3 regions of the Shewanella sp. 6_MG-2023 genome follow, and region 1 is predicted to be linked to each of the others. Evidence: predicted binding sites of a transcription regulator. Region 1 holds the regulator's gene; each other region holds the start of a gene.
What was found. Region 1 encodes LexA, which represses DNA repair genes until DNA is damaged. Its sites were predicted from a motif close to TACTGTATNNNNATACAGTA; they were not measured.
Positions count from the first base shown of each region.

Region 2: the regulator LexA is predicted to act here: its motif matches at 6,588-6,607, upstream of recA (recombinase RecA).
Region 3: the regulator LexA is predicted to act here: its motif matches at 5,300-5,319, upstream of dinB (DNA polymerase IV).

Region 1 covers NZ_JAUOQU010000006.1:4,654-14,684, reverse strand. The annotation lists gene Q4533_RS05105 (VOC family protein) at 1-704, opposite strand, end outside; gene mtr (tryptophan permease) at 1,072-2,316, opposite strand; gene plsB (glycerol-3-phosphate 1-O-acyltransferase PlsB) at 2,328-4,748, opposite strand; gene lexA (transcriptional repressor LexA) at 5,127-5,744, shown strand; gene Q4533_RS05085 (cell division inhibitor SulA) at 5,741-6,247, shown strand; gene coxB (cytochrome c oxidase subunit II) at 6,678-8,294, shown strand; gene ctaD (cytochrome c oxidase subunit I) at 8,304-9,908, shown strand; gene Q4533_RS05070 (cytochrome c oxidase assembly protein) at 9,910-10,031, shown strand, end outside.
Region 2 covers NZ_JAUOQU010000028.1:63,045-73,075, forward strand. The annotation lists gene surE (5'/3'-nucleotidase SurE) at 1-464, shown strand, start outside; gene Q4533_RS15605 (protein-L-isoaspartate(D-aspartate) O-methyltransferase) at 461-1,096, shown strand; gene Q4533_RS15610 (peptidoglycan DD-metalloendopeptidase family protein) at 1,138-2,055, shown strand; gene rpoS (RNA polymerase sigma factor RpoS) at 2,132-3,112, shown strand; gene mutS (DNA mismatch repair protein MutS) at 3,690-6,269, opposite strand; gene recA (recombinase RecA) at 6,692-7,756, shown strand; gene alaS (alanine--tRNA ligase) at 8,168-10,031, shown strand, end outside.
Region 3 covers NZ_JAUOQU010000010.1:67,199-77,229, reverse strand. The annotation lists gene Q4533_RS08035 (NCS2 family permease) at 1-12, opposite strand, end outside; gene Q4533_RS08030 (leucyl aminopeptidase family protein) at 843-2,384, opposite strand; gene Q4533_RS08025 (aminoacyl-histidine dipeptidase) at 2,632-4,092, shown strand; gene dinB (DNA polymerase IV) at 4,186-5,262, opposite strand; gene Q4533_RS08015 (methyl-accepting chemotaxis protein) at 5,545-7,455, shown strand; gene bfr (bacterioferritin) at 7,537-8,004, opposite strand; gene bfr (bacterioferritin) at 8,017-8,487, opposite strand; gene nqrM ((Na+)-NQR maturation NqrM) at 8,812-9,033, opposite strand; gene Q4533_RS07995 (FAD:protein FMN transferase) at 9,081-10,031, opposite strand, start outside.

The sequences.
Region 1 (10,031 bases):
ATATCCGTAGGCGGGACACAAATTCGCCCGCCTAGAGCTTCGGCATCTTGAGCCATAGCATCACAATCTTGCACACTAAAATACAGCATCCAATGGGGCGGGGTATCACCCCACTCGGACGTCATTTGCATCATACCGCCAATGGCTTGCTTATCCACCAGCCATTGCACGTAATCAGCTATGCCCATTGAAGACATATCAAGGCTGTTAGTCTCAAAGCCAAGCGCTTGGGTATAAAAATCGGTTGATGTGGCCAGATCGCGGCACATATATTCAACCCAGCACAAAGTATTGGGCTCAAATGAGCGCTTAATGCCGATATGGTTAATGGCCTGCCAGATTGAAAATCGTGCGCCATCAGGATCTTGGCACACAGCTATAATCCCTGAATCACCAACAGAGTGAGGGCCTGCAATAATTTGTCCACCCGCAAGCCTAATGGCTTTAATTGTCGCCTCAACATCATCAACGGCAAAATAAAGCTGCCAATGGATTGGCAAACTCTCCATCTCTTTGGGCATTTGATACATAGCCGCAATGTCATCACCCGCTAACTGCAACATAGTGTAATGACCCTCAGGCATGGGCATATCATCAGCCTGCCACTGAAATAGGCTTTGGTAGAATGCTTTCGCGGCATACCAATCATGACTGGCAAGTTCGACCCAACAAGGTTGCCCTTGTTTATAGTGTGACACCTTCATACACCTCACCCTGCTGTTGATAATGACTTATAAGAATAAAGGTTTAAGCTGAACCTAAATGACAACACTCTTTAAGTTAAGACACTTTTAAAGCTAAAGTCGAGTTGGCAATAATGGTTGGTTATTCGTATAAAAAATGACATTTAAATAATAAATACAACTTAAAATCATAGCCTTATATAGACAACAATATCAGCAAGCCATGGCTAGTCACTATCGGTCACAAGTCGTAAATTACACACACCTTTAGTCAAAATGCTAACAGTCACATCCTTACTTGCTAGAAAACGCCCATAAAAAAGCCCTTTTCAAAGGGCTTTTTGGAGGTCATTTCGGTGTTTAAACACCACTTTATCTAGCTAAAGTATTATTTATAAACTGGCAGTAACTCAGCCATCGCCAACAAATGACATGCGCCGGTGATGACACCGAATGCAATAATCACCACAATCAATGGCGTACCACCTGGGACTCTAAAGCTCTTCTCATCAGGGAACATTTTGCGCGATTTGTATGCCATCATGGCTGGCACTATCGCCGCCCAAATGGTCGCCGCTAATGCCGCAAAGCCAATGGCAATCAAGAAACCATTAGGGAATAACAAACCTAATACTGTCGGCGGGATAAAGGTGATCGCAGCTGTTTTAATGCGGCCATTATTGCTTTCTTCAAAGCCAAATAAGTCAGCTAGATAATCAAACAAGCCTAAGGTCACCCCTAAGAATGATGACGCCACAGCAAGATTAGCAAACAAGGTCAACATGGTATTAAGCCATTTACTCGCCATCACATCTGACAGAGCGCCCACTAACACACCCATATTGCCGCCCTGGGCAATAATGTCGCTGAACTGACTACGGGGAATGTTGCCCATGGTTGCCACTAACCAGCAGCTATAAATCACTAAGGCGATAAACGTACCAATAAAGATGGCTTTTAAAATCACTTTAGGTTGTTTGCCGTAATACTTAACTAGGCTTGGCACATTGCCGTGGTAACCAAAACTGGCCAGCCCAAAAGGTAGCGCCGCTAAAATATAAGGCGAGAAACTCGCCTCACCATCTGGCATTAATAATTTTGCGCTATCAATATCAATCAGCAGATTTCCGATGGCGAGAAAAAAGGTAATTAACATCCCGCCAATCATAATGGTGGTAATGCGATCAACCGCTTTGGTACTGATGATCACCACTGCAGCAAGTACGACGGCAAACACTAACCCTGCGATCGGTTGAGGTAAGTTAATCCCCATCCCCGCAAGGGTGTGATTAACAATCGAGCCACCACCACTGATGTAAGCATAGGTCAGGATGTACAACACAAAAGCAATAGATAGCCCGTTAATAATCCGCCAAAACTGGCCTAAGGTTACCTTAGTTAAGGTGTCAAAACTGTCACCGGGTTTAAAATGCAAATTGGTTTCAAGTAGCATCAGACCTGACACCAGCATACAAAACCAAATACCAATTAACATGACTAATGAATAGCCAAACCACATGCCTGCACTGACCACAGGCAAAGAAAACATACCAGCACCGACTGTGGTACCGGCGATGATCATAGCACCGCCCAATAAGGATTTATTTTGCGGTTGAGATTGTGTCGAACTCATAAAATTAGTTATTACCCATGTTCCATTGTGACACTATCAACAATGGTTTTTCGAACAGATAAACGCAGCATACCATTGGCATGATCACGTATTCGGATGACTTCAAATTGATTATCGTTAGCGGATAAATACCCTAATTCTTTTAATTTCACACTCAAATTATTGTAGAGCTTTTTATCATAAAACTCAGGCGCAGTAATTCCATGTAAAGCACCTAAACGCTGAGCCAATAAATGGCTGGCGCTTTCTAAATCAGAACGCTCAATTTCTGGTTTGTAAGCCAGTAAATTAAAGATAATCGCGTAACGCTGTAGGGTCTCACTGACCGTGGCGGACAATAACATTAACTGAGTGACATTACTTTGATTGACTTCAAAGTGATCGCTACCGGAAATTAGCTTTTGTTCAACAAACAAATCAAGCACTTGATCCACATAGGCACTTAAATCTTCAATGCCCATAAACAGCTCAGCTTTCAATAATGGGTAAAAATCATTAACAATTTGCTGGATTTTTTCTCGGCTAAATTCTTCATATTGCACCAAGCAACTGGCGATTAATGAAGGCACCGCCATTAGATGAATTATGTTATTGCGATAATAGCTCATCGCAATCACTGAGCTATCTTCAATTGCGATAATTTCGCCGATGGCATCTGTGGTTGAGGTAAATTTATTCAGCGACAAACATTGCTCAACTAGGTCATGAGCTGAGCCCTCAGCCACCGACGCATACTCAGTATAAGGAACATCCTTTAAGATTTTCAGGTAGAGGTCTAGCTGGGTTTCAAGCTCACTGCGCTGCAGGGCGTTTTGCTCTGAAGCCAGCAGCGCCATACTTGCTAATGTCACCGAACTCGCTGCGGCGGCGCCATTGATGTTAGTCATCACTTTATTGGCCAATACATTTACTGCTGGCGTTAACCATGATGGCTTTTGATCCGGATCTTGAGCAATTTCTTCACGCCAATTTGGCGATTGTTGATTTAAAAATTGCTGCACATTGATTGGCTCGCCAAAGTTAACGTAACCTTGGCCAAAGTTGCCTAATTTACGCAGCGCACCAAAGACCTGCCACACTGATTCTTTTTGCTTTTTCTTACCGCTTAACTCTTTATGATAGGTGGACACTTCCATCACATGATCATAACCAAGATAAACTGGCACTAAGGTTACTGGGCGTTCAATGCCCCGCAGTACACAGTTAACTGTCATCGCTAACATGCCGGTCTTAGGCGCTAATAAACGACCGGTACGAGAACGACCACCTTCGGTGAAGTATTCAACCGAATAGCCTTTAGCAAATAACTGATCTAAATACTCACGAAACACTGCGGTATAAAGTTTATTACCGTTAAAGCTACGACGAATAAAGAAAGCACCACCACGGCGGAACATAGGGCCTGCTGGCCAAAAGTTTAAATTAATACCGGCGGCAATATGCGGCGGCACCATGCCTTGGTAATACAAAATATACGACAGCAGTAGGTAATCCATGTGGCTACGATGGCAAGGCACATAGACAATTTCATGACCATCATGATGCAGCTTACGCACTTTTTCAGCGCTTTTAATGCTAATACCGCTGTATAACTTATTCCACAACCAAGTAAGAAAGCGCTCAGCAATACGCACTAAGCTGTCTGAGTAATCCGCTGCAATTTCATCTAAATACTGAATCGCTTTTTCGCGGGCTTTGTCTTCAGGAATTTTTTTATTAAGCGCTTCTTCTTTTATCGCTTGAGCAATGGCATCAGACTTTAATAATGAGTTGAACATTGCCTGACGATTTGGCAGTTGTGGGCCTGTCATCACTTTACGTTGCCGTCTAAAGTGCACTCGCGCCACACGGATAAGTTTATGCGCAATACTGACATCAGTGCCGTGTTCATCAGCCATATAACGTAGCGACATAGCATTTGAAAATTGAATAAAGCTATGGCGACCTAAGAACAAAATCATCAACCATTTACGTAACCAGGTTGGGTTTTCACGCTCAAATACGGCTGCGGTCATGGTGTCATCTTCTTTACCAGGGATACGTCCCCAATACAGACTCACTGGCACCAATTGAATATCAAGTTGATCATTTTTTTTATGTAAGGCTAATAAGCTGGTGAAGTTATCAACAAATTTTTCGCCACTTAAACGCTTGCCAAATAGAGGCTTACGACCTTCAATACACACAATTCTAGGGGTATTTAAGCCATCAACGTCTAGTCGCTCATAAGGGCTCGGTAAGCCATATTTGGCGGTCACTTCATTTAATGCCGCAATATCACTGAGTGATTCTGTCTTCATCACATAGACCACTGGTTTATCTGGGTCTAAGTTCAGATCGGCAAAGGGATCTTCAGGCACAACAACCGTGTGCACCATCAGTTTTTGAATCCAACGTAATGATTTTGCTATGATTGAGTCAGGTTTTAACATGAGTGTTCGCATATTCAACATCAATTAATTGGCCATAGAATACCAGATAATGGTTCAGTTTCACTAACAAGGGTCTATACAGAGAATATTTGTTCAGTAAAAATAGCCATATCCGAATAACAACCAACCTATTTTCAATCAACACTACTGTATAAATATACTGTTTAAACAAACGATGTGAGAAATAGCCAATTTCATCGGTTTAAAAAGCTGACTTACCTTCATTAACTAAATAATTAAATTACATATACTTAACCGTGCCCCCATATATAGCCAACAAGAATTAGATGATAATAGTTAAATTAATTTGGTTAATACTTGCGCGATCACCGATACTGTATATAATGACAGTCACTGTATAAAAAAACAGGAATCAATATGAGACCTTTAACGCCACGCCAAGCTGAAATATTAGAGCTAATTAAATGTAATATCGCCGAAACAGGTATGCCGCCAACTCGTGCAGAAATTGCAACTCGATTAGGCTTCAAAAGCGCCAATGCCGCTGAAGAACACTTAAAAGCACTGGCAAAAAAAGGCTGTATTGAAATTATTCCTGGTACCTCTCGCGGGATCCGCATGGTGCAGGTGGAGGAGGAAGTTGAAGCAGGCTTACCACTTATCGGCCAAGTTGCTGCAGGTGAACCTATCCTTGCTCAAGAGCATGTTGAACAGTATTTCCAAGTTGACCCAGAAATGTTTAAGCCCAATGCTAATTTCTTACTACGCGTTCGAGGCGACAGTATGAAAGACATTGGTATTTTAGAGGGCGACTTATTAGCAGTGCATAAAATGCAAACTGCCACCAATGGTCAAGTTGTAGTGGCACGTCTTGAAGACGATGTAACCGTGAAAAGATTTGAAAAGAAAGGCAATATTATTTATTTACATGCTGAAAATGCAGAATATGAGCCGATTAAAGTTGATTTAAGTTGCCAAAACCTAACGATTGAAGGGCTTGCTGTTGGCGTTATTCGTAATGGAGGTTGGTTATGAACACATTAATAGGCAATGCACCGCGTCACCCTGGATTATGGGTAGATATGGCATCTGATCCCTTACCCACTAAACAAGGGATTGAAACCAAGCGCACCCAAAACCAAGGCTTAACTGAATTGACTCAATTATGCAGTCAGTTAGCCATTTTAAGTCAGCAAGGCCGTTGGATTGTACTGATTAATCCGCCGCATATCGGTTATAAGCAAATTCTTGCTAATGCCAATGTTCGTATGGACAGAGTATTGTTAGTTCACACCAAAGATGAAGTCGAAACCCTGTGGGCGATGGAAAAAGCGCTCACTAACGGTACTTCAAGTGCAGTAATTACTTGGACACCACCATTAGATGCCCGCGACAATCGCCGCATTCAATTGGTTGCCAAAAATGCCTTAGCCCAAGGGCTTATCATTGAAGATGTAAATACTCACTTACCTGAAGGCGACCCATTAACGCAAACTTTAGCAGTACAGACTCGGGTAAACCTTACCTCGTTTCACTAGTAAAATATGACTAAAAAAGCCCTTCACTACGCTGAGGGGCTTTTTTTTGCACTTTTTTCAGCAAATTAGATGATAAAGTGATCTTGATCAATATTTAATCTCCAAGTAATGTAGTTAACAAGGTAGTAACAATTTATCGTACTGCCGAGAATAAATGTCAAAAAGATACAAACGCTATTAAAAGATTGAGCTGGTACCGTGCGGTATAGAAAGCCTTGAATGTAAAGCGTCAAATATAATTGATAAGTTCAGTATTAGGTACAAGTGTGGCACCGTAACGTAATAACATAATTGAGTTTTCAAGCTCAAAGCCACCGTGTACTTTGAAATGATCAAACTTTTTCGGGTATGAAAAGTTTGCATAGAGCAGAGTATTACTGTGTGGCTTTTCTTTGTAATTGCAATTCGCAATTAGCAGAGGAGTAGTCTTGTGAAGCGATTGTTGTACGGATTAATGGTGGCGTTGCTTGCAACCCCACTCACAGCGGCAGAGATGCCCTTAAACATGACTCAAGGTGTAACAGAGATCAGTGGCCAGGTTTACGACCTGCATATGATTATTTTGTATATCTGTTGCGCCATTGGTGTCGTGGTCTTTGGGATCATGATTTATTCCATGATCTATCACAGAAAATCTAAGGGTGCAGTTGCAGCCGACTTTCATGACAGTACCAAGGTTGAAATAGCTTGGACAGTATTGCCATTTCTAATCCTAATTGGCATGGCAATCCCAGCAACAAAAACGCTGATTGCTATGGAAGATCCCAGCGATGCTGAACTGACAGTCAAAGTGACGGGCTCTCAATGGAAATGGCATTACAGCTATTTCAATGAAGATGTCGAGTTTTTCAGTTTATTATCTACCCCAGCAGACCAAATTACTGGCACCGCAGATAAAACCGACACCTATCTTTTAGAGGTCGATAAGCCGCTGGTTTTACCAATAAATCGTAAAGTACGTTTTTTAATGACCTCGGATGACGTTATCCACTCTTGGTGGGTACCAGCATTTGCCGTTAAAAAAGATGCAAATCCTGGTTTCATCAATGAAGCTTGGACTAAAATCGATAAAATAGGTACTTATCGAGGCCAATGTGCCGAACTATGCGGTAAAGATCATGGCTTTATGCCTATTGTTGTTGAAGCCGTTTCTGAAGCAGACTTTGACCAATGGCTAATCGACCAAAAGCAATTTGCTGTCGATGCTAAAGCCGCTGCACAAGCCTCACTGAGCCAAACCCTTAGCTATGACGAGTTAATGGCCCAAGGCGAACAAATCTACATGGGTCGCTGCGCGGCTTGCCACCAACCTAATGGTGCTGGTTTACCTGGCGTCTTCCCTTCCCTAATTGGCAGTCCAATGATTAAAGGCCCAGTGTCTGGTCATATCGATATTGTCGTTAATGGTAAGCCTGGCACTGCGATGCAAGCGTTTGCCAAGCAGCTAACGGCAACTGAAATTGCTGCAGTAGTCACTTATGAGCGTAATGCTTGGGGTAATGACTCTGGCGATACCGTGCAAGCGGCTGATGTGAGTGGCAATGGGACAAATTCTAGCGCTACACCAACCACTGCAGACGCTCCTAGTGCAGGCACTTCTACCGCAGACACGTCAACGCCTGTGACTTTACCAGCAAGCTTACCTACAGCTGAACAACTTGAAGACACTGCAACACAAGCTGTGACTGAAGCGGCAACACAAGCAGCAGAAGTTAAAGCTGTGGTATTGGATGACTTGACGATGGATGAGTTAATGACCATGGGCGAGCAAGTCTATATGACTAGCTGCGCTGCATGTCACCAAGCTGCTGGTACTGGCTTACCTGGCGCGTTCCCTTCATTAGTAGGCAGCCCACTCATCGTCGGTCCAGTGACGGATCATCTTAATATTGTCATCAATGGTAAACCTGGCACGGCAATGCAAGCATTTAACTCGCTACTTACGCCACAACAGCTTGCTGCAGTGGTGACTTATGAGCGAAATGCCTGGGGTAATAACTCTGGCGATGCAGTTCAGGCTGCTGATGTTGTTGGTCACGGAAAGTAAGGGATTAAAATGAGCACAATTACACAAGATTCACCAGCCGCTCACGACGATCACCATGATGACCATCATCATGGGGCGCCAAAAGGCATTATGCGCTGGGTTTTAACCACTAACCATAAAGATATTGGTTCAATGTATCTGTGGTTTAGTTTCATTATGTTTTTAACCGGCGGCGCAATGGCCATGGTCATTCGTGCTGAGTTATTCCAACCCGGTTTACAGTTAGTTGAACCTAACTTTTTTAACCAAATGACCACAGTCCATGGCTTGATTATGGTATTTGGCGCAGTCATGCCAGCCTTTACCGGCTTAGCTAACTGGCTCATTCCAATGATGATTGGTGCGCCAGATATGGCACTACCGCGGATGAATAACTGGAGCTTTTGGATTTTACCTTTCGCGTTTGCGATTCTACTTAGCTCGCTATTTATGGAAGGTGGAGGCCCCAACTTTGGCTGGACTTTCTATGCACCACTGTCAACAACCTATAGCCCTGATAGCACAGCATTATTTGTGTTCTCAGTTCACATTATGGGCATAAGCTCGATCATGGGTGCTATTAACGTGGTGGTGACCATTGTTAATATGCGTGCTCCGGGTATGACTTGGATGAAGCTGCCATTGTTCGTCTGGACTTGGCTGATTACCGCCTTCTTGCTAATAGCAGTGATGCCGGTATTGGCAGGTGTAGTAACCATGGTACTGACTGATAAATACTTTGCCACCAGCTTCTTTGATGCTGCTGGCGGCGGCGACCCTGTGATGTTCCAGCATATTTTCTGGTTCTTTGGCCACCCCGAAGTCTACATCATGATTTTACCTTCATTCGGGATTATCTCGGCCATTATTCCCACCTTTAGCCGTAAAAAGCTTTTCGGTTATGCCTCCATGGTATACGCCACCTCAAGTATTGCGATTTTGTCCTTCCTAGTTTGGGCGCATCACATGTTCACCACCGGGATGCCAGTATTTGCAGAGCTATTCTTCATGTACTGCACCATGTTAATCGCAGTGCCTACTGGGGTGAAAGTGTTTAACTGGGTTGCAACTATGTGGCGCGGCTCAATCACCTTCGAAACCCCGATGCTGTTCGCCATTGCATTCATCATCTTATTCACCATCGGTGGCTTCTCTGGCTTGATGCTAGCGATAACCCCAGCGGATTTCCAATACCATGATACTTACTTTGTGGTAGCGCATTTTCATTATGTACTGGTGACTGGCGCAGTATTTTCCATTATGGCTGCAGCATATTACTGGCTACCGAAATGGACAGGATACATGTATAGCGAAACATTAGGTCGTTGGCATTTCTGGTGCAGTGTTATTTCAGTGAATGTACTGTTTTTCCCAATGCACTTTTTAGGCTTAGCAGGCATGCCACGTCGTATTCCAGACTATGCAATTCAGTTTGCTGACGTAAACCAAATTGTCTCTATTGGTGGTTTTGCCTTTGGTTTATCACAACTGATTTTCCTCGCTGTGGTACTGAAATGTATCAAGGGCGGCGAAAAAGCTGCGGATAAGCCATGGGAAGGTGCTGAAGGGTTAGAGTGGACTATTGCCAGTCCTGCGCCTTATCACTCATTTACCACCCCACCAGAGGTTAAATGATATGAGCCAGCCAACAAAATCAAACCGTAATTTACTTATTGGCCTAGTACTGGGTTCAATAGGTATGTTCGGCTTTGGTTTTGCGCTAGTGCCTTTGTATGACGTGCTTTGCGATGCCTTGGG
Region 2 (10,031 bases), on a different contig from region 1:
ATATGGGTGATGATACCCTGTACTCAGGTACGGTAGCCGCAGCAATGGAAGGACGCTTTTTAGGCCTACCTGCGATAGCGGTATCATTAGTGGGCAAAGAATTACGTCATTACGATAGTGCAGCAATCTATGCCGCTAAAATAGTGCAAGGTTTACTTGAGCATCCTATTAATAACGATCAAATATTAAATGTAAATGTGCCCGATTTACCGCTAGAACAAATCAAAGGCATGAGAATTACTCGCTTAGGCTCAAGACATAAAGCTGAAGGCATGATCAAAACTCAAGATCCTGCAGGAAGAGATATATATTGGCTTGGGCCTCCGGGCAAAGAACAAGATGCTAGCGCTGATACAGACTTTGGTACAGTTGAACAAGGTTATGTTTCAATTACTCCGCTAACGGTCGACTTAACTGCGTATGATCAGCTTGCTGACTTAGAAAACTGGATTAATAAACTATGAGCCAGGTAGCTTCAACTGTTGCCCTTAATTTAGCCAAAAAACTGCATGAAGCAGGGATCCGTAATCACACTGTGTTGCAGGCGGTATCAAATACCCCAAGGGAGTTATTTCTCGATGGGGCATTAGCCCATAAAGCTTACGAGAATACCGCTTTACCTATTGGGCAAGGCCAAACTATCTCTCAGCCTTATATTGTCGCTAGAATGACGGAGTTATTACTACAACATAACCCTGCTAGAGTGCTTGAAATTGGTACTGGTTCAGGTTACCAGGCAGCGATTTTAGCGCAACTGGTACCTCAGCTTTGCACAATTGAGCGGATCAAGGCGCTACAAATTCAAGCGAGACAACGTTTAAAGCGCTTAGATTTACATAATGTGTCTTTTAAATATGGTGACGGTTGGAAAGGTTGGACCAATAAAGGCCCATTTGATGCCATTATGGTAACAGCAGCTGCAGCATCGGTACCTGAAGCATTATTGGCGCAACTGGCTGAAGACGGCGTGCTAGTGATCCCTGTTGGCGAAGACTCGCAGCAGTTATTAAAAATCACTCGTAAACAAAATGAGTTTCAATCACAAATTATCGAAGCGGTTAAGTTTGTACCGTTAATCAATGGCGACTTAGCTTAACAGTGATGCAAGGGCGATATTTCAAAAGTATGATGGAGACAATGTTGAAGTGTCGTAATTGGCCTTGGGTTACAATTTTACTGCTGTTTATTTCAGGGTGTAGCTTTCAAGCTCACAACCCTGCACCCGTTACGAGTATTTCGAGTAATGCTGGTCAAAAATTTAATAAAGGCTCTATTACCTCTGGCAGTTACAAGGTAAAACGCGGTGATACTCTTTACTCAATTTCATGGGGCGCTGGGCAAGATTTTAATAAAATCGCTCAATATAATGGCTTAAAAGCACCTTATACCATCTATCCAGGACAAACATTAAAACTCACCAAGCCACAGCGCACTAAGCCTGCAGCCAAGCCTGCAGCCAAGCCTGCACCAAAACCGGTCGCTGTAGCGAACACCAAGTCAAAGCCTGCTAATAAAACGGTTGCAAAACAAACTTCAGCACAAAAAAAGCCAGCGACAACGACAAATCAAAATAGTACAAAAAAAGAGCTTGATCACAAAGCTAAGCCTGCGTATTCTGTAAAAACTACCCAAGACAAAACGGTTCAAATAGCGAAAAAATCTGTTTCAACCTTGCCAGATAAAGTAAGTCAGTGGAACTGGCCGACAAAAGGTAAGATTGTAGGTTACTTCTCTAGTACTCAGCAGGGCAATCAAGGCATAAAAATCGCTGGTTCCAGAGGCGATATTATCAAGGCTGCAGCTGATGGAAGAGTTGTTTATGCAGGTAATGCACTTCGGGGCTATGGCAATTTGGTCATTATTAAACACAATGATGATTATTTAAGTGCTTATGCTCATGCAGATGCAATATTGGTCAAAGAAAAGCAATATGTAAATGCTGGACAGACAGTTGCGAAAATGGGTAGTACAGGGACTAATCAGGTGATGTTGCATTTTGAAATTCGTCTCCATGGTAAGTCAGTAAACCCATTAAATTATTTACCTAAACGTTAACTGTTTAGTTCACATTAAAACGGAGAATACGCGCACGAAAATAACTTAATTTTTATCCGGTTTGGGAGAGCACCATATGAGCCAGAAACAAAATACTGCGGTAGCAGAAGAGCTTATGGATTTAGCTAAACAACCACAAGAGATTGCGCTGAAGGAGGCAAAAAATGCCAAGCCAGCACAGCAATCCGACATTGACCAACAAGTTCAAGATGATCTTCAGAAGAATCTTGACGCCACTCAACTATATTTAGGTGAGATCGGTTTTTCCCCTTTGCTTAGTGCAGAAGAAGAAGTCTTCTTTTCACGTAAAGCACTCAAAGGCTGCGAGAAGTCTCGTAACCGCATGATAGAAAGTAATCTAAGATTGGTCGTAAAAATTGCCAGAAGGTATAACAACCGAGGATTAGCATTACTGGATCTTATCGAAGAAGGTAATCTAGGGCTTATTCGAGCAGTCGAAAAGTTTGATCCGGAAAGAGGGTTTCGTTTTTCAACCTACGCGACTTGGTGGATTAGACAAACCATCGAAAGAGCGATCATGAATCAAACTCGGACCATTCGTTTGCCTATTCATGTGGTTAAAGAGCTTAATGTATACTTGCGAACGGCAAGACAGCTTGCGCAAAAACTTGATCATGAGCCGACGGCAGAAGAAATCGCAGACAAATTAGATGTCTCTACTAGCGATGTCAGTCGAATGCTAAAACTAAACGAAAAAATCACCTCTGTAGATACCCCACTAGGCGGGGATAACGATAAAGCATTGTTAGATGTTATTGCAGATGATGATTCAGTTGGACCAGATTATAAAGTACAGGATGAAGACTTATCTAATTCAATTGTCGGTTGGTTAAATGAGCTAAATACTAAGCAAAGAGAAGTATTAGCACGACGTTTTGGTTTATTAGGTTATGAACCATCGACGTTAGAAAACGTAGGGGCTGAAATTGGCTTAACACGGGAACGTGTGCGTCAAATTCAAGTCGAAGCGTTAAAGCGTTTGAAAGATGTATTAGGGGCACAAGGCCTATCAGTCGAAGCGTTATTTAGAAATTAACGCCAACCTTTTAAGCGATTAATTTACGCTTAGGGTTATTTACCTTTGAGGACACGAGTTGTCCTTTTTTGTTGGCTTTTTTTTACTCACTTTTATAGAGCCTGAGCATTATGATAGTTAATGAAGCTAGGTTCTAAGTATTAGTTATGAGTACTTAATCATTATAATTGTAATGAATGGGCCGTGATAAACAGCCCATTCAGATTTTACACTGAGCACAATTGCGCTCATCATTTACAAGTTTGATAGCCTTTTTAGTCCATAAAGCATATCAATTGCTTGTTTAGAGCAGTAATCATCAGGATTGACTTTAGGTTCTAAGTGTTAGTTAAGGGGACTAATTATTGTAATGAATGGGCCGTGATAAACAGCCCATTCAGATTTTACACTGAGCACAATTGCGCTCATCATTTACAAGTTTGATAGCCTTTTTAGTTCATAAAGCATATCAATTGCTTGTTTAGATCAGTAATCATCAGGATTGACTTTAGGTTCTAAGTGTTAGTTAAATTGTAGTGAATGGGCTGTGATAAACAGCCCATTCAGATGTTACACTGAGCACAATTGCGCTCATCACTTACAAGTTTGATAGCCTTTTTAGTTCATAAAGCATATCAAGTGCTTGTTTAGGGCTGTAATCATCAGGATTGATTTGACTGAGTTTTTCAGTCGCAGCATTCGCTTCAGCTTCAGGGATAGATAAATTTAATGCTTCTTGAATTGGCATTTGCTGGCTATTGGCCAAATCTCTACTTTCTAGCATATGCAGTTTTTGTTTAGCCGCTTTGATCACATGGGCTGGAACACCCGCTAAAGAGGCCACCTGTAAACCATAGCTCTTACTTGCCGCGCCATCTTGCACTGCATGCATAAAGGCAATAGTGTCACCATGTTCGATAGCATCTAAGTGCACATTCGCTGCTGATGGGATCTGTTCCGGCAATTGAGTCAGTTCAAAGTAATGGGTGGCAAATAGCGTTAATGCCGCCACTTTTTCGGCTAAGTATTCTGCCGCTGACCAGGCTAAAGATAAACCATCATAGGTTGAGGTGCCGCGGCCAATTTCATCCATTAACACTAAACTTTTGGCCGTTGCGTTATGTAAAATATTGGCGGTTTCAGTCATTTCTACCATGAAGGTTGAGCGCCCTGATGCTAAATCATCGGAAGCACCAATACGGGTAAATATTCTATCTATTGGACCTATCACTGCTTTTTGTGCCGGAACAAAGCTGCCGATATGTGCCATTAAGGTGATTAATGCTACTTGGCGCATGTAAGTCGATTTACCGCCCATATTAGGGCCAGTAACCACTAGCATTCTTCTTGAAGGTGCTAATTGCACCGGGTTGGCAATGAATGGACTTTGGCTGACTAGCTCAACTACCGGATGGCGACCAGCTTCAATATGAATACCAATCTCGTGAGTGATTTGCGGGCAATTATAGCCAAGGGTTTCAGCTCGTTCGGCGAAATTACTTAATACATCCAACTCTGCTGCGGACTGAGCAAATAGCTGTAACTCATGTAGTTTCGGTAGTAATAAATCAAACAGTTCTTCCCATAGTTTTTTCTCAATGGCCAACGCCTTGCCCTGACTTGAAAGTACTTTTTCTTCGTACTCTTTAAGTTCTGGGGTGATATAACGTTCAGTATTTTTTAAGGTTTGACGGCGTTGATAGCTTAACGGCACTTGATCAGATTGTAGGCGGCTGACTTCAATATAATAACCGTGCACACGGTTATAGCCGACTTTAAGGGAATTAATGCCTGTTTGCTCTTTTTCTCGCAGCTCCATTTGCACTAAATAGTCATTAGCGCCTTCACTTAAACCGCGCCACTCATCAAGCTCGGCGTTATAGCCAGTTTTAATGACTCCACCATCACGAATAAGCATGGGTGGATTATCAACAATCGCTGAGGCTAAAAGCTGTTGCTGCTCAGGGAATTCTCCTAGTTTTCGCGCCAGAGTCTTCAGTTCATCTTGCTGACAATGGCTTAAGGTTTGCTGGATTTCAGGCAGCAATTCTAATGCTTGGCGTAAACGGGCAAAATCACGTGGTCGTGCACTTCTTATGGCAAGCCTTGCCATAATGCGCTCGATATCACCTAAAGCTTTCAGTTGTTGGTGTAAGTCGGCATACAAACCGCTATCAATTAGCTCGGCAACCGCTTGTTGGCGCTGATGAATATGCTGCTGGTTTCTTAATGGTTGGTGGATCCAGCGTTGCAGCATTCGACTGCCCATAGGTGTTGCCGTCTTATCTAGCACCCAAGCAAGTGTATTGTCACGCTGGCCCGACAGGTTCAAAGTTAATTCAAGGTTGCGTCTGGTCGCAGCATCTAAAATGATAGTATCAGCTTGATTAAAAAGGGTAATGCTATTGATGTGCGGCAAAGCTGTCTTTTGGGTGTCTTTGACATATTGCATTAAGCAGCCAGCAGCTTGCAGTGATAAGCGAGCATCTGTAATGCCAAAGCCATGTAAATCTTTCGTGCCAAATTGCTCCAGCAATAGCTGTATGCTGGTATCGTAATCAAATTCCCATTCTGGGCGGCGACGAATACCTTTAATGTTTTCAATTAAATGCACATCGACTAAGTCTTCGCTGTAAAGTAGCTCTGCAGGGCTGGTGCGTTGTAATTCAGCTTCTAATGTCTCAGCGTTTTCTAATTCGACTACCACGAAACGCCCTGATGACACATCTAAAGTTGAGTAGCCGAAACCATTTTTACCTTGATAAACCGCAGCTAACAGATTGTCTTGACGCTCTTGCAGTAAGGCTTCATCAGTTAAGGTGCCAGGCGTTACTATACGGACAACTTTGCGCTCAACCGGACCTTTACTTGTAGCAGGATCGCCAATTTGTTCACAAATAGCTGCTGATTGACCAATTTGGACTAATTTAGCCAAATAGCCTTCAACAGAGTGGTAGGGAATACCTGCCATAGGGATGGCATTACCACCACTTTTGCCTCTAGCGGTCAACGAAATTCCTAAAAATTCAGAAGCAAGTTTGGCATCTTCATAAAATAATTCATAAAAATCTCCCATACGATAAAACAACAACATATCGGGATGCTGCGCTTTAAGCGTCAAATATTGGCGCATCATCGGAGTGTGCTTTTCTAAATTTGGATTTTCAATTGCTGTCATTAATTTGTTGCTCTAAATATGGCTTGGGGATCGGAAAAAAGACCAATACTAATCGGCGCTCATCTTAGCAATAATTGATTTGAATCCCAATAGAGTTACTCATTTAGCGCGGTTCTGAACTGCTATTATCGAGTTGAAAGAGTATAACTATTGGCTTATTTGTCAGATGGTTAACATATTGAAACCACTGTATACAGTAGTCTTTATATACAGTGGTGTAGAAGTTTTAATTATATTTTTACTTATAAGGTATTGATATTGATATTGAAAAACCTTGTTTATTAGTGGTTTTGCAATTTTTTTTTGAGTAACTATTGATACTGTATGATTATACAGTATACTGAGCTCATATTAAGAAACAGACAAATTTATTCGTTATCAATCTCGCCAATGAGATGAGTTCGCTTAGAGGGATAATCACAATGAAAGCAGATCCAAATAAAGAGAAAGCACTGAATGCCGTGTTAGGTCAAATTGAGAAGCAATTTGGTAAAGGTTCAATCATGAAGTTGGGCGCAGACCGCACAATGGATGTTGAAACCATTTCTACTGGCTCACTTTCATTGGATGTTGCCTTGGGTGCTGGTGGTTTACCTATGGGGCGAATCGTAGAAATCTACGGTCCTGAGTCATCAGGTAAAACAACCTTAACCTTAGAAGTGATTGCAGCAGCACAGCGTCAAGGTAAAACCTGTGCGTTTATCGATGCTGAGCATGCTCTTGATCCTATCTATGCTAAAAACCTTGGTGTTGATATTGATAACCTACTTTGTTCGCAACCAGATACGGGTGAACAAGCACTAGAGATTTGTGATGCCTTAACTCGCTCTGGCGCCGTTGATGTGATCATTGTCGATTCAGTGGCGGCATTAACACCAAAAGCTGAAATTGAAGGTGAAATTGGTGACTCACACATGGGCCTTGCTGCTCGTATGATGAGCCAAGCAATGCGTAAACTTGCTGGTAACCTTAAGCAATCAAACACGCTATTGATTTTCATTAACCAAATTCGTATGAAAATTGGTGTGATGTTCGGTAACCCAGAAACTACAACAGGTGGTAATGCACTTAAGTTTTACGCCTCAGTGCGTTTGGATATTCGCCGTACAGGTGCAATCAAAGATGGCGATCAGGTGGTTGGTAACGAAACCCGAGTTAAAGTGGTTAAAAACAAAATTGCAGCGCCATTTAGGCAAGCTGAATTCCAAATCTTGTACGGTAAGGGTATTAACCGTACTGGTGAGCTAGTTGATTTAGGTGTGGCGCATAAGCTTGTTGAAAAAGCTGGTGCTTGGTATAGCTACAAAGGCGGCAAGATTGGTCAAGGCCGTGCAAATGCCGGTAAGTACCTAATTGAAAACCCTGCTGCGGCTGAAGAGATCGAAACTGCATTACGTGAATTATTGCTTAGTAAAGATAAAGAAAAAGATGCCGCCCCTGCTAAACCCGATGAAAACATCGATTTAGAAACCGGTGAAGTGTTTTAAGCCTTTACTAGGTATTAGTAGTTAGAATTATTAAATCGCGGTGAGCTATATGCTCGCCGCTTTTTTTTATCCAATTTTGCTCAGTATGTAACTCATATCTGTCAGAGGCTATATTTTGCTGTTACGCTAATGAAGCTTAACAGCGCCTATCAATTAGCATTATAGCCACTCTTGTTAGCCGTTTTGTTAGCTGTTTTAGTTGCGGTAATTTTTTGATTACCCATAAATATGGCTATATTGCACAATCAATCAAATATTCGATGATCAAAATCGTTAAATTCCAGCCTAAAATAGCCAATCTATTGCCCTAGAATGTCGCACCTATAGTTTGTTTAAGTATATAATGTTGGCAATTTAGCGCTGACTAACAGCTTCCTGATAAATACGATTTATCCATTTTAGGGCGATTTCATGTTTCAAACTACCGCAGAACTAAGAAGTGCTTTCCTAGAGTTTTTTCGTCACAACGAACATCAAGTTGTCGATAGTAGCTCTTTAGTACCTCACAATGACCCAACTTTACTATTCACCAATGCCGGTATGAATCAGTTTAAAGACTGTTTTTTAGGTCAAGAAAAGCGTAGCTATACCCGAGCGACAACATCGCAACGCTGTGTACGTGCTGGTGGTAAACATAACGACCTTGATAATGTAGGTTACACCGCTCGTCACCATACCTTCTTTGAAATGTTAGGTAACTTCAGTTTTGGTGATTACTTCAAAGAAGAAGCCATTAGCTATGCATGGCGCTTTTTAACTGAAACATTAAAGCTTCCAACCGAGCGTTTATGCGTCACCATCTATGAAACTGATGATGAAGCGTTTGATATCTGGACTAACAAAATTGGTGTCGCCCCTGAAAATATTATCCGCATTGGTGATAATAAAGGTGCACCTTATGCGTCTGATAACTTCTGGCAAATGGGTGACACAGGTCCTTGTGGCCCATGTTCTGAAATATTTTATGATCATGGCGAGCATATCTGGGGCGGTCGCCCTGGTACTCCAGAAGAAGATGGCGATCGTTTCATTGAAATCTGGAATATCGTATTCATGCAATACAACCGTCAAGCTGACGGCGAAATGAAGCCATTACCAAAACCTTCTGTTGATACTGGTATGGGTATTGAGCGTATTGCTGCGATTATGCAAGGCGTACATTCAAACTATGAAATCGATATTTTCAAACAGCTTATTGCTAAAACGGCTGAAATCATTGGTGTCCAAGATTTAGAAAATAAATCTTTACGGGTTATTGCCGATCATATTCGCTCTTGTGCATTTTTAATTGCTGACGGTGTAATGCCGTCAAATGAAGGCCGCGGCTATGTACTACGCCGTATTATTCGCCGCGCAGTGCGTCATGGTAACAAGCTTGGCGCGACAGATACCTTCTTCTACAAATTAGTGCCAACATTAATTGAAGTGATGGGCGATGCAGCTAAAGGCCTTGTTGATGCTAAAGCAATTGTTGAAAAGTCTTTAAAAGCCGAAGAAGAGCAGTTTGCTAGAACGCTAGAGCGTGGCCTAGGTATTTTAGATGCAGCCCTTAATGCACTTGAAGCTAATATTTTAGATGGTGAAACAGCATTTAAACTTTATGACACCTATGGCTTCCCTCTCGACTTAACCGCGGATGTATGTCGTGAGCGTGATATCACCGTTGATGAAGCAGGATTTGAAGCGGCAATGGCTGAGCAGCGCAGCCGAGCACAAGCGGCTGGCAATTTTGGCACTGATTACAATGCAGGCCTTAAAATTGAAGGTGAAACCGAGTTTTGCGGTTATAGCGAGCTAAATGGTCAAGGTAAAATTACAGCTATATATGTAGAAGGTAATGCAGTTGATTCATTAACGGCAGATCAAGAAGCGGTCATTGTATTAGATAATACGCCGTTTTACGCTGAGTCTGGCGGTCAAGTTGGCGACAAAGGCCATTTAACAGTTAATGATGCTAATTTTGCTGTGACCGATACTCAAATTTTTGGTCAAGCTTTCGGTCATCAAGGCAAGTTAGTTGCTGGTGTTTTAAATGTTGGTGATAGCGTTAGCGCTGAAGTCGATAAAAAACTTCGTCATCGTACTCAGCTTAACCATTCAGTGACCCATTTATTACATGCAGCACTACGTAATGTACTGGGTAGCCATGTAAATCAAAAAGGGTCATTAGTTAACCCTGAGCGTTTACGTTTTGACTTTGCTCACTTTGAAGCGGTCACCGCAGCAGAACTTAAGCAAGTTGAAGACATGGTTAATACTCAAATTCGTCGTAATC
Region 3 (10,031 bases), on a different contig from region 1:
TTTCTCTAACATGAAGCCTTGTTCCTTGAAAAGGGGGTGTAATTGGCTGCTATAGCCGCTACTGGCTAATTACAGTCAAAATCAGAGGTGAATTAATTCGTTCGGATTATAGGTACTTATAAGGTTTATAGCCATGTTAGATAACTAAACACTTATATTCGTATGAAAGACAATTTAACTCAATGAAAAGCCAGTGGTTGATAAATTTCAGGCAAAAAAAATGCCTACTCAAAAGAGTAGGCAGACAAGTTAAAAGTTTTCCGTATGGGGAGAGGAAAACTGCATCACAATTAAGTGATAAAACTTAAAAAGTAAATTGGCAATAGAGAACCAATTTACTTGTTGTCTAAAACCGCCCAAAGGCGACAGAAAAAAGGGTTGATACGGTAAATCAATGAATAAGGAGGGTTAGCCCTTAAACGTCATGGCATAAATGCCAAAAGACAGAACAGCTGGATTTAACCAAGTGCCTTGTCCATAAATAGTATAGCTGTCTGTAGAAGACATAATCATACTCCAAATAAAGTTGCGAAAACCTAGTCTTGCTTGGCTCGGTTCCTTGGAACAAACTTTTCTCAATCCATTGAGACAACTCATCACTCGATTCCTTGGAGACTATATCCATCCTGGATTAACTAGAATTGGAAAGCACCGTCGCTGTCCAACGAGAGGAATAATACCAAAGTGTAATTTTATTACAAGTATTTATTTAATTATTTTATATTTCAATCAAAAAATGAAATAAAAGCACACTTGTATGACAAATTAAGAATTTAGAGTTCTCATTAGTAAACAATCAACCACTAAATAGCACAATATATAGTGGTTGAGCAAAAAACAAACTACACATTGCCGCCCAAAACGCTTTGTAATAAAGTTACCAAAGGCGAGGCTGTGGGTTTCCCATACAAACTATGGCCTTCTGTGGCACTACCGGCAATATCAAGATGCGCAAAAGGCAATGGCATGGCAGAGCCTGTGCCATGTTGGCCCAAGCCTGAAGCATTAATTAAAAATGCTGCGGGATATTGATGGCCTCTGGCAGTAATGGCAGAAGGGCCGTTATTAGATGACAATAACTCCCCTTGGCCAGAGATATTATGTACCTTGGCAAAATCATCATGACGCAAACTAGATAACTCAAATGGTTCGCCCCATTGCTCAGCAATGCCAGCTAGGGTGTGACCCATACCAGCTTGTTGTGCCACTTTGTTCTCGACTAGTGCGGTATAGCCGCCATAACAGCGCACCACATGGCCGGTTAAGGTTGCCACAGAAAATACTTGCGGCTTAATTGCTGTCATTGCCTGAAGTCTTAAGTGAGATAATAAGTCTGCCAGCACTAAGCGCCCTTCGGCATCAGTATTACCAATACGCACTCTAACACCGCCATGGCTGGTAATGATTTCATCAGGAACAAAGGCATCGCTGCCAATACTGTTTCGCACCAAACCTAACTCTGCTATCACTCTAATGCCTTTGGGCTTTAAGATAGATAAGGTTTTCATTAAGCCTGCCACCGCTGCAGCGCCGCCTTTATCTCGGCTCATACCCGCCATGCCACCGGCGACTTTAATATCTGCGCCGCCAGTATCGTAAATAACTCCTTTACCAGCAAACAAGTAGGTGCGATCAATGGCGCCCTCTGCCACATATTCCAGTTTAACCACGCGAGGTTGATGCCGAGGCACATTAAATGAGGCTCTCCCTACTGCGCAAAGCAGCGGGTAATCGCGCTCTAACTCTTCACGTTCTTCAATGACTCTGATTGCTAAACCACTGTCTTTTAGCGCCTCAACGCAATAATCAGCAAATGCTGGCGCCGCCATTCTTTCTGGCTCAGTGCCGCATAGATCCCTTGCCAAAATCTTACCGGCTTCGACAGCATTGAGCAGGCCACTGCAATTGTCGCTGCCAAGCAAACCAATGGCGCTAAATGCTGGGGTAATTGCTGTGGCTTCTCGCAGCTCCAGTGATTGCCATAGTTCCTGACCACAGGCAAGTGCAGCAACCTGTTTAGCAAATTGATAGCGCTTATCTTGGCTGGTTTCTACCACCAACAGCGGTTGTTTTGCTCCCGCAGCCTTAGCAATAACAACGCCTTCTCTAGCTGCTTTGGCAAACACACTCACATCACTGTATTCATTAGTGGCATTAACAACTGGGGCGACAATCAGTCTGCCACCCGCAAGTCCGGGCGCCAGTAACAATGTTGCCGACTGACCAATGCGCTGATCGATTTGTTTCGCATGCTTGGCGAGTATTTTTATTTCATCTTGGGCAATGGCGGCTAAATCGGTGGCGACTACCACTACGGCGTCCCAGCCATGGCCTTCAAAAATGGCTTGATCATTTGCTACATCAACGATATTGACTTGAAACATGGGGCATCCTTTTTAAATAGATTGTTATTATTGCTTGCTAATCAGTAATTTCAGGTGCTGAATCACAAATCATAACGACCAATGGTGGTTAAAGTATATAAGCTTAGCTTTACGATAGAGTTAAAATATATTTACAAAAATTAATTTAACCCAGCCTCTCTACTTGCTCTAGGTCACTACTTAGTAACGACAATATGGTAAACTTCAGCGCATCTATTCCCACATTCATAGCATTTAGGGAGTCTTCGTGACCGCCATTAATCAATTATATCCCCAGCCATTATGGCAATGGTTTGAACAAATTTGTGCGATTCCGCATCCATCCAAGTTTGAACAAGCACTTAGTGAACATATCCAGCAATGGGCTAAATCGAAAGGTTTGCCTGTCGTCGAAGATAAAGTCGGTAACTTGATCATTAAAAAGCCAGCGTATGCTGGAATGGAAGAACGCAAGACTGTGGTATTACAAGCCCACATTGATATGGTTCCACAAAAAAATGCCGATAAAGTGCATGATTTTGAAAAAGATCCTATTGAAGCCTATGTAGATGGCGAATGGCTAAAAGCCAAGGGCACCACCTTAGGTGCTGATAACGGTATTGGTATGGCTTCAGCGTTAGCAATTCTTGGCGCTGACGACATTAAACATGGTCCATTAGAAGTGCTGCTTACCATTGATGAAGAAGCGGGCATGACTGGCGCTTTCGGCCTTGAAGCAGGTTACCTTGATGCTGATATTTTAATTAATACTGACTCAGAGCAAGAAGGCGAAATCTACATGGGTTGCGCTGGCGGTGTTGATGCACAGCTAAGCGTTCCTATGTCATGGCAAGCACCTGAGCAAAGCAATGCCAGCTTTAGCTTAACCCTTTCAGGTTTAAAGGGCGGCCATTCAGGCGTCAACATTCATTTAGGTCGCGGCAATGCCAATAAATTATTAGCCCGTTTCTTATTTAGTTATGGTGATGATTTACAAATTGAATTAGTTAACTTCACTGGCGGCTCTTTACGTAATGCTATCCCCCGTGAAGCTAGCATCAACTTTATGCTGCCAAGCGAAAATAAAGCCAAGCTTGAGCAAGCCATTGCTCAATATCAAGCGATTGTTCGTGAAGAGCTGGCAATTGCTGACCCTGACATGTTGCTAACACTTGCAGCCATTGACGCTCCAGCAAAAGTCATGAGTGAAGATGCGCAAAATACCTTAATCGATTTACTGCACGCCTGCCCTAACGGCGTAATGCGTATGAGCGATGAAGTTGAAGGTGTGACTGAAACATCGCTTAACGTCGGAGTGATTAACACTGACAACGAATCTGTTGAAGTGCTATGTCTTATCCGCTCATTGATTGACTCAGGCCGAGTGCAAATTGAAACGCAATTAACGGCATTAGCAAACCTTTCAGGTGCTAGCATTGATCTATCAGGCGCTTACCCTGGTTGGAAGCCTGATAATAGCTCACCAGTGATGGCCATTGTCCGTGAAACGTATAATGATATTTATAAGAAAGACCCGACGATTATGGTTATCCATGCCGGTCTTGAATGTGGACTATTTAAAGAACCATACCCAACCATGGATATGGTCTCTATTGGCCCAACCATTCGTTTCCCACATAGCCCAGACGAAATGGTGAACATCACCACTGTTGGCCAATATTGGGAACTACTGCTTGCGGTACTAGAGCGTATTCCAGCAAAAGACTGAGCTTTAACTCTCTATTAAATTACGCGCTTAATAAAAAGGCTGCTCTATTCTTGATATAAGAAAAGGCAGCCTTTTTGTTTCTAGCGATAATCACTAGAACTGCAAATCTAATTGCTCGCTATTATCATCTGTAACCACTTCTGGCTGGCTATTATCAGCTAAACCAACACTGACACCGATTAATCTTATACCTCGGCCATTGGCCCGCTCTAGTGCTTGAGTTAACAATGTCTGGAATAAGTTAAGCGACATTTCATCACTGCGATGCTCAATGGTAGTTTGCTTGAAATCGTTAAATTTAAGTTTTACTACCTGTTTATGAATTTGCCGGTCTTTAGCACTGCGATGCACCCGGCTAATAAGCTCTTGGATTAACTGCGGCATGACATTGCTGCATTGCTCTATAGTAAAAATATCTTGGGCTAAGGTGGTCTCAACCCCAACCGACTTTCTGATACGATTTGGGCTTATTTGACGTGTATCGATACCTTGAGTGCGCTCAATTAACACGCGGCCAAATTTACCAAAACCGCTGATGAGCTTGTCACTCGGGTAGCGCTGCACGTCTTCACAGGTTTCAAGCCCGAGCGCTGCAAGCTTAGCCGAGGTTACTTTTCCCACCCCAGGGATTTTACTTAAGGATAATGATTTTATAAACGAAGGGATCTCAGCAGGCGTGATCACATATTGACCATTAGGCTTATTTAAGTCAGAAGCTATTTTAGCTAAAAACTTAATCGGTGCGACTCCCGCGGAAGCAGTAAGCCCGGTTACCGTAAAGATTTCAGCTCTGATCTGCTCAGCAATTAAGGTGGCGCTACCTTTACATGCATCACAATCAGTAACATCAAGATACGCCTCGTCCAATGATAACGGCTCAACTAATTCTGTATAACGATGGAATATTTCACGGATTTGCAGCGAAACCGCTTTGTAAACCTCCATCCTGCCTGGCACCAATATCAAATCTGGGCAGAGTTTTAATGCCTGATAACTCGACATAGCAGAACGAACGCCATATTTACGCGCCTCATAACTACAGGTACTGATAACACCACGGCGATCGCTGCGCCCACCTACAGCAATAGGTTTACCACGCAATTGTGGAAAATCACGCATTTCAACTGCGGCATAATAGCAATCCATATCAATGTGGATAATTTTACGCATGGCGTTTTCATAAAGAAGTCACTGAATGACATCATGATACTGTATATAAAAACAGTGTTCAAATTAAACCTTTATCACCAGTCGCGTTGAAAGCTTCAAATTACAAAATAGCGCTAATTTGCAATACAAATAAATAACAGTAAGAACACTAAACATCAGACAACACAAAAACAAAATCAACATTACATGATGCAAATCACTAACTTTTTTATGAGCTTAGGGTATATTTTGATTTATAAGCAGGTACAATCAAACAAAAATAATAATACAATTAGGTGAGTTATGAACAAGTTTGGCTTTAAAGCGAGTTTACTATTTGCGTTAACAATTCTATTAGCTTTCGCCTTGATCATTAGCGGGCTGGTCACTCACCAATTATTAAAACAACAAATAACAGACAAGCTGACAACCGACATCCACCACCAAATAAAAACCAAAGTCAGTGAAATAGAAAGCTCATTTAATCGCACCACTTCCGCGGTAACTGAACTCGCGAGTCTATACCGTCATAACAATGTGGATGCCGGCCATGTCGCCATGACTCAATACACAGCGAAATTAGGTGGCGTCTCTAAAGTCATTATGGGGTTTGATGATGGCCAATCCTTTGCCTCTATTGCTTCAGAGTCTTTTCCTGACGGCGTCGGTGTAGTCGATAAATATGATCCCCGCACTCGTCCTTGGTACCAAAACGGCAAACAAAAAAATACCTTGTCCCTCAGCGAAGTGTTTTTTACCCGTACAGACGGTATACCTATGGTCGGGGTTATGCACCCAATTGATGGCGGGATCATCATGGCGGATTTACGTTTTGACTACTTGCAACTGCAACTACAAGCATTAGCAGATATTGAAGGTGCCACTGGCTTTATTATTGATAAAAATGGCTTAGTGTTAGCCTCTAATTCAGCCTTAACTAATCAAAAAGACAATATCAGCAGCAATAGCCAACTAAGCGAGATCTATCAAAGTATTCTCGGTCAGGATAGCTCATGGGCGCTCAGTGATATAAATGACGTTAGCACGATTATTGCTAGTCAAAAAATCCCTTTAATTGATAACAACCAATGGTATGTGATTGTCACCCTCGATGAAGCAACAGCTTTCGCACCGCTTGTTAATGCCACATTAAAACTCAGCGGCATCATATTATTGGTACTTGGCTTATCTGTTGTGGCGTTATTAATACTACTGAATAAGCTCTATCAACCGATTAATGAACTACGTGACTTAGTCACTGGCTTATCTCAAGGTAATGGTGATTTAACCCGTCGTTTGGAAGTCAAAAATGATGACGATATCGGAAAAATTTCCCTCGGAATTAACGCCTTTATTTCACAACTACAAACCATGTTGTTAGCCATCAATAAATCGACAATTAAATTATCTACCGGTATTGATAAGCTGCAGCACTATAGCCAAAACAGCGAACAAATTTTGACAGCCCATACCAATGAAACAACCCAAATTGTGACCGCCATTGAAGAGCTATCAAATACCGCTGTCACTGTGGTTGAGAATACCGAAACCGCAGCCAAGCATACTAATGAGGCTAATATTACTGGCGAGCAATCACTGAAGACCATTAACTTAACCCAAGTGGGTATCCAAGGTTTAGCTGCTGAAATCCATCAAACTGCTGGTAATGTCGAGCACATGAATAATGAAACCAGCAGTATTCAAAGCATTGTTGATGTGATTGGGAGTATTGCAGAGCAAACCAACCTGTTAGCGCTTAATGCCTCGATTGAAGCTGCAAGGGCCGGAGAGCAAGGGCGTGGTTTTGCTGTGGTTGCAGATGAAGTGCGCGCCCTTGCCAGTCGCACCCAAACAAGTACCAGTGAAATTGAAATCGCGCTGGCAAAATTAAAAGCTGAAGCCACTGCGGTGGTGGCGGCCATTGGCAGTACTGAACGAGCCTGCTCAGACACGGTTACTGAGGTCAGTAATACTTCTGATAATTTACAAACCATGAGTACTATTGTTGCTCAAATCAATGCCCTCAATAGCCAGATATCCACTTCAGCAAATGAGCAAAATATTGTTATTCAGGAAATTAATCGAAGCATGCACCAAATTCACGATATGGTTGAAACCTTAAATGATGAAGGCATTATGCAGCGAAATGAAACGGATAATATTGCCACAATCAATGTGGAGCTAACCAATATGATTAATCAGTTCAAACTATAGCGTTACCAATTTATAACGCTTAAAAATCCCATAAAAAAAGCCTAACTCAGTTAGGCTTTTGTTTTGTAGCAAACTCAATGATTACATTTTGGTTTGCAGATAATTTTGTAAACCAACGCGATCAATTAATCGAATTTGTTTTTCTAACCAATACATGTGATCAGATTCAGTATCATCAAGTAGTACTTCTAAGATTTCACGGGTTTGGAAGTCGCCTTTTACTTCGCATAAAGCGATGACTTCACGTAAATGATCAGCAACTTGATATTCGTAGCTCAAGTCATTTTTAAGCATCTCTTCTACGTCTTTACCGATGTTTAATGCTTCACGACTTGCAACATCTGGCGTGCCTTCCAAGAAAAGAATGCGTTGAACTAACTTAGCAGCATGGGCTTTTTCGTCATCTGACTCATGTAAGATGCGCGTATAAAGCTCATCAAATCCCCAATCTTCGTACATGTGTGCATGTACAAAGTATTGATCCATCGCTGACAACTCACCGGTTAATAATGCATTTAAAGCTGCAATAACTTCTGGATTACCTTTCATGATAATGTCCTATTAATCTTTAATTTGTGATTGAAGATAGTTCTGAATACCGGTTTGGTTAATCAGCTCTTTTTGGGTTTCAATCCAGTCTAGATGCTCTTCTTCATCTTCAAGTAAATCTTCTAATAAATCACGAGTAACGTAATCGCGCTCTGTTTCACAAAGCTTAATCGCCTCTCGTAAAACGACCAACTGCTCGACTACCGCTTGCTGATCACAATCAAACATTTCTTCGCAATGCTCACCAATGCGTAACTTGTCTAATTGTTGAAGGTTAGGTAAACCTTCCAAAAACAATACCCGCTCAATTAACTTGTCTGCATGTTTCATATCTTGAATAGATTTTTTATATTCTTTCTCATTGAGGTTTTCGAGTCCCCAATGCTTGAACATACGCGCGTGAAGAAAATATTGATTAATGGCAGTGAGCTCACATGTCAGTACACGATTAAGCTGACTAATTACTTTTGGATGGCCTTTCATGATTTAGTCCTTAAATGCTAGATTGATCTGGATCAATTTCGACCAGCATAGTACATGTGACTTCAAAAAACAATTCCCCTTTATTATCATAAACTTAGTCATTGATAACTATTATCATTATAACTTAGGTTCTTATCTCGCTTCAGCATTTTCACGTTTGAATATTTCTTAATAGAATCACATCTCTAGCTAATTTTGCTGGTTTTTAATAGTGACAATAATCACACTAGTAAGGGTAAATGTTAGCTGTAATTAGTTTTGTAAATTTTGTAACAGTCGTAAAAAAGCCCACTTGAAAGTGGGCTTAAAGTTAATGCTGGCGCACTAGATAATCCGGTTTTGATTCAGTTTTGCTTCTCTTTCAGCTTCAGCCATGCGGCGTTTGCGTTTATCGCATGGGTCATCACAATCACAAGCTTTCTCAATACCCAAAACACCTAAACCACCACAACTGCCTTCAACCGCCTTGCGCTTCACGATATAGCCCACGGACATTAATAAAAAAAATAATAACAACACCACAAATGCTGCGATAAAAGTACTCATCATATTCTCCAAGCTAAATTGGTCATCAAATAAATCTTTAAATGCCATTAACGAATGTAAGGTGCAAACGACTCACTATAAAATACGTCATAATCATCGTCGTCTTTTTCAATCAGCATAACTGGCAGTTTCTCACGCTCAGCTAACGCTAAAGACTCTTCCGTACCTAATACCATCATTGCAGTTGCATAAGCGTCTGCAGTCATACTACTAGGGTGCAAAACGGTTACTGACGCTAACTTATGCTTTATTGGATAACCGCTTCTAGGGTCAATTAAATGCGAAAAACGCTCGCCGTTTTCTTCATAATAAATTCTGTAATCGCCAGATGTCGCTAGCGCCATATTACCAGGCTCTATCACCTGTTGAATAGCCGCCCCTTGGCTCGAAGGTTTCTCAACTGCAACACGCCATGGGCTGCCGTCATTTTTAACACCTTTAACGCTAATCTCACCACCAATTTCCACTAAGTATCCCTCTACTTGGTATTTATTGAGTAGTGCAGCAATTTTATCGACACCATAGCCTTTAGCAAGGGAAGATAAATCAATGTAGAGATCAGGGCTTAACTTGGTGACAGTTAAATCTTTGACACTAAAACCATGAATATCCGATTTAGCTTTCATCTCGGCAATCGTTTCAGCGCTTGGGATCGCTGTTGGGCGCTTATCAGGACCAAAGCCCCATAGGTTAACTAATGGCCCTAAGGTAATATCCAGCGCGCCTTGAGTCGTGTCGTAAAGGCGTAAGCCTTCATTTAAAACCTTGGCTGTATCCGCTGAAACTTTCAGGCGTTGATTAACACCTAGCTGGTTAAAACGTGATAGTTCTGACTTCGGTCTGTAAGTGGACATTTGATCATTAACTAACTCAAGAGCGATATCAATTTCAGCTTGTAGTAGTTGAGTGGTTGGCAGGCGCTCATTACGTACCACTTTTATATGATAAGTGGTCCCCATGGTATTGCCTGACAGTGACACTATCTTATCTTCAGTTCC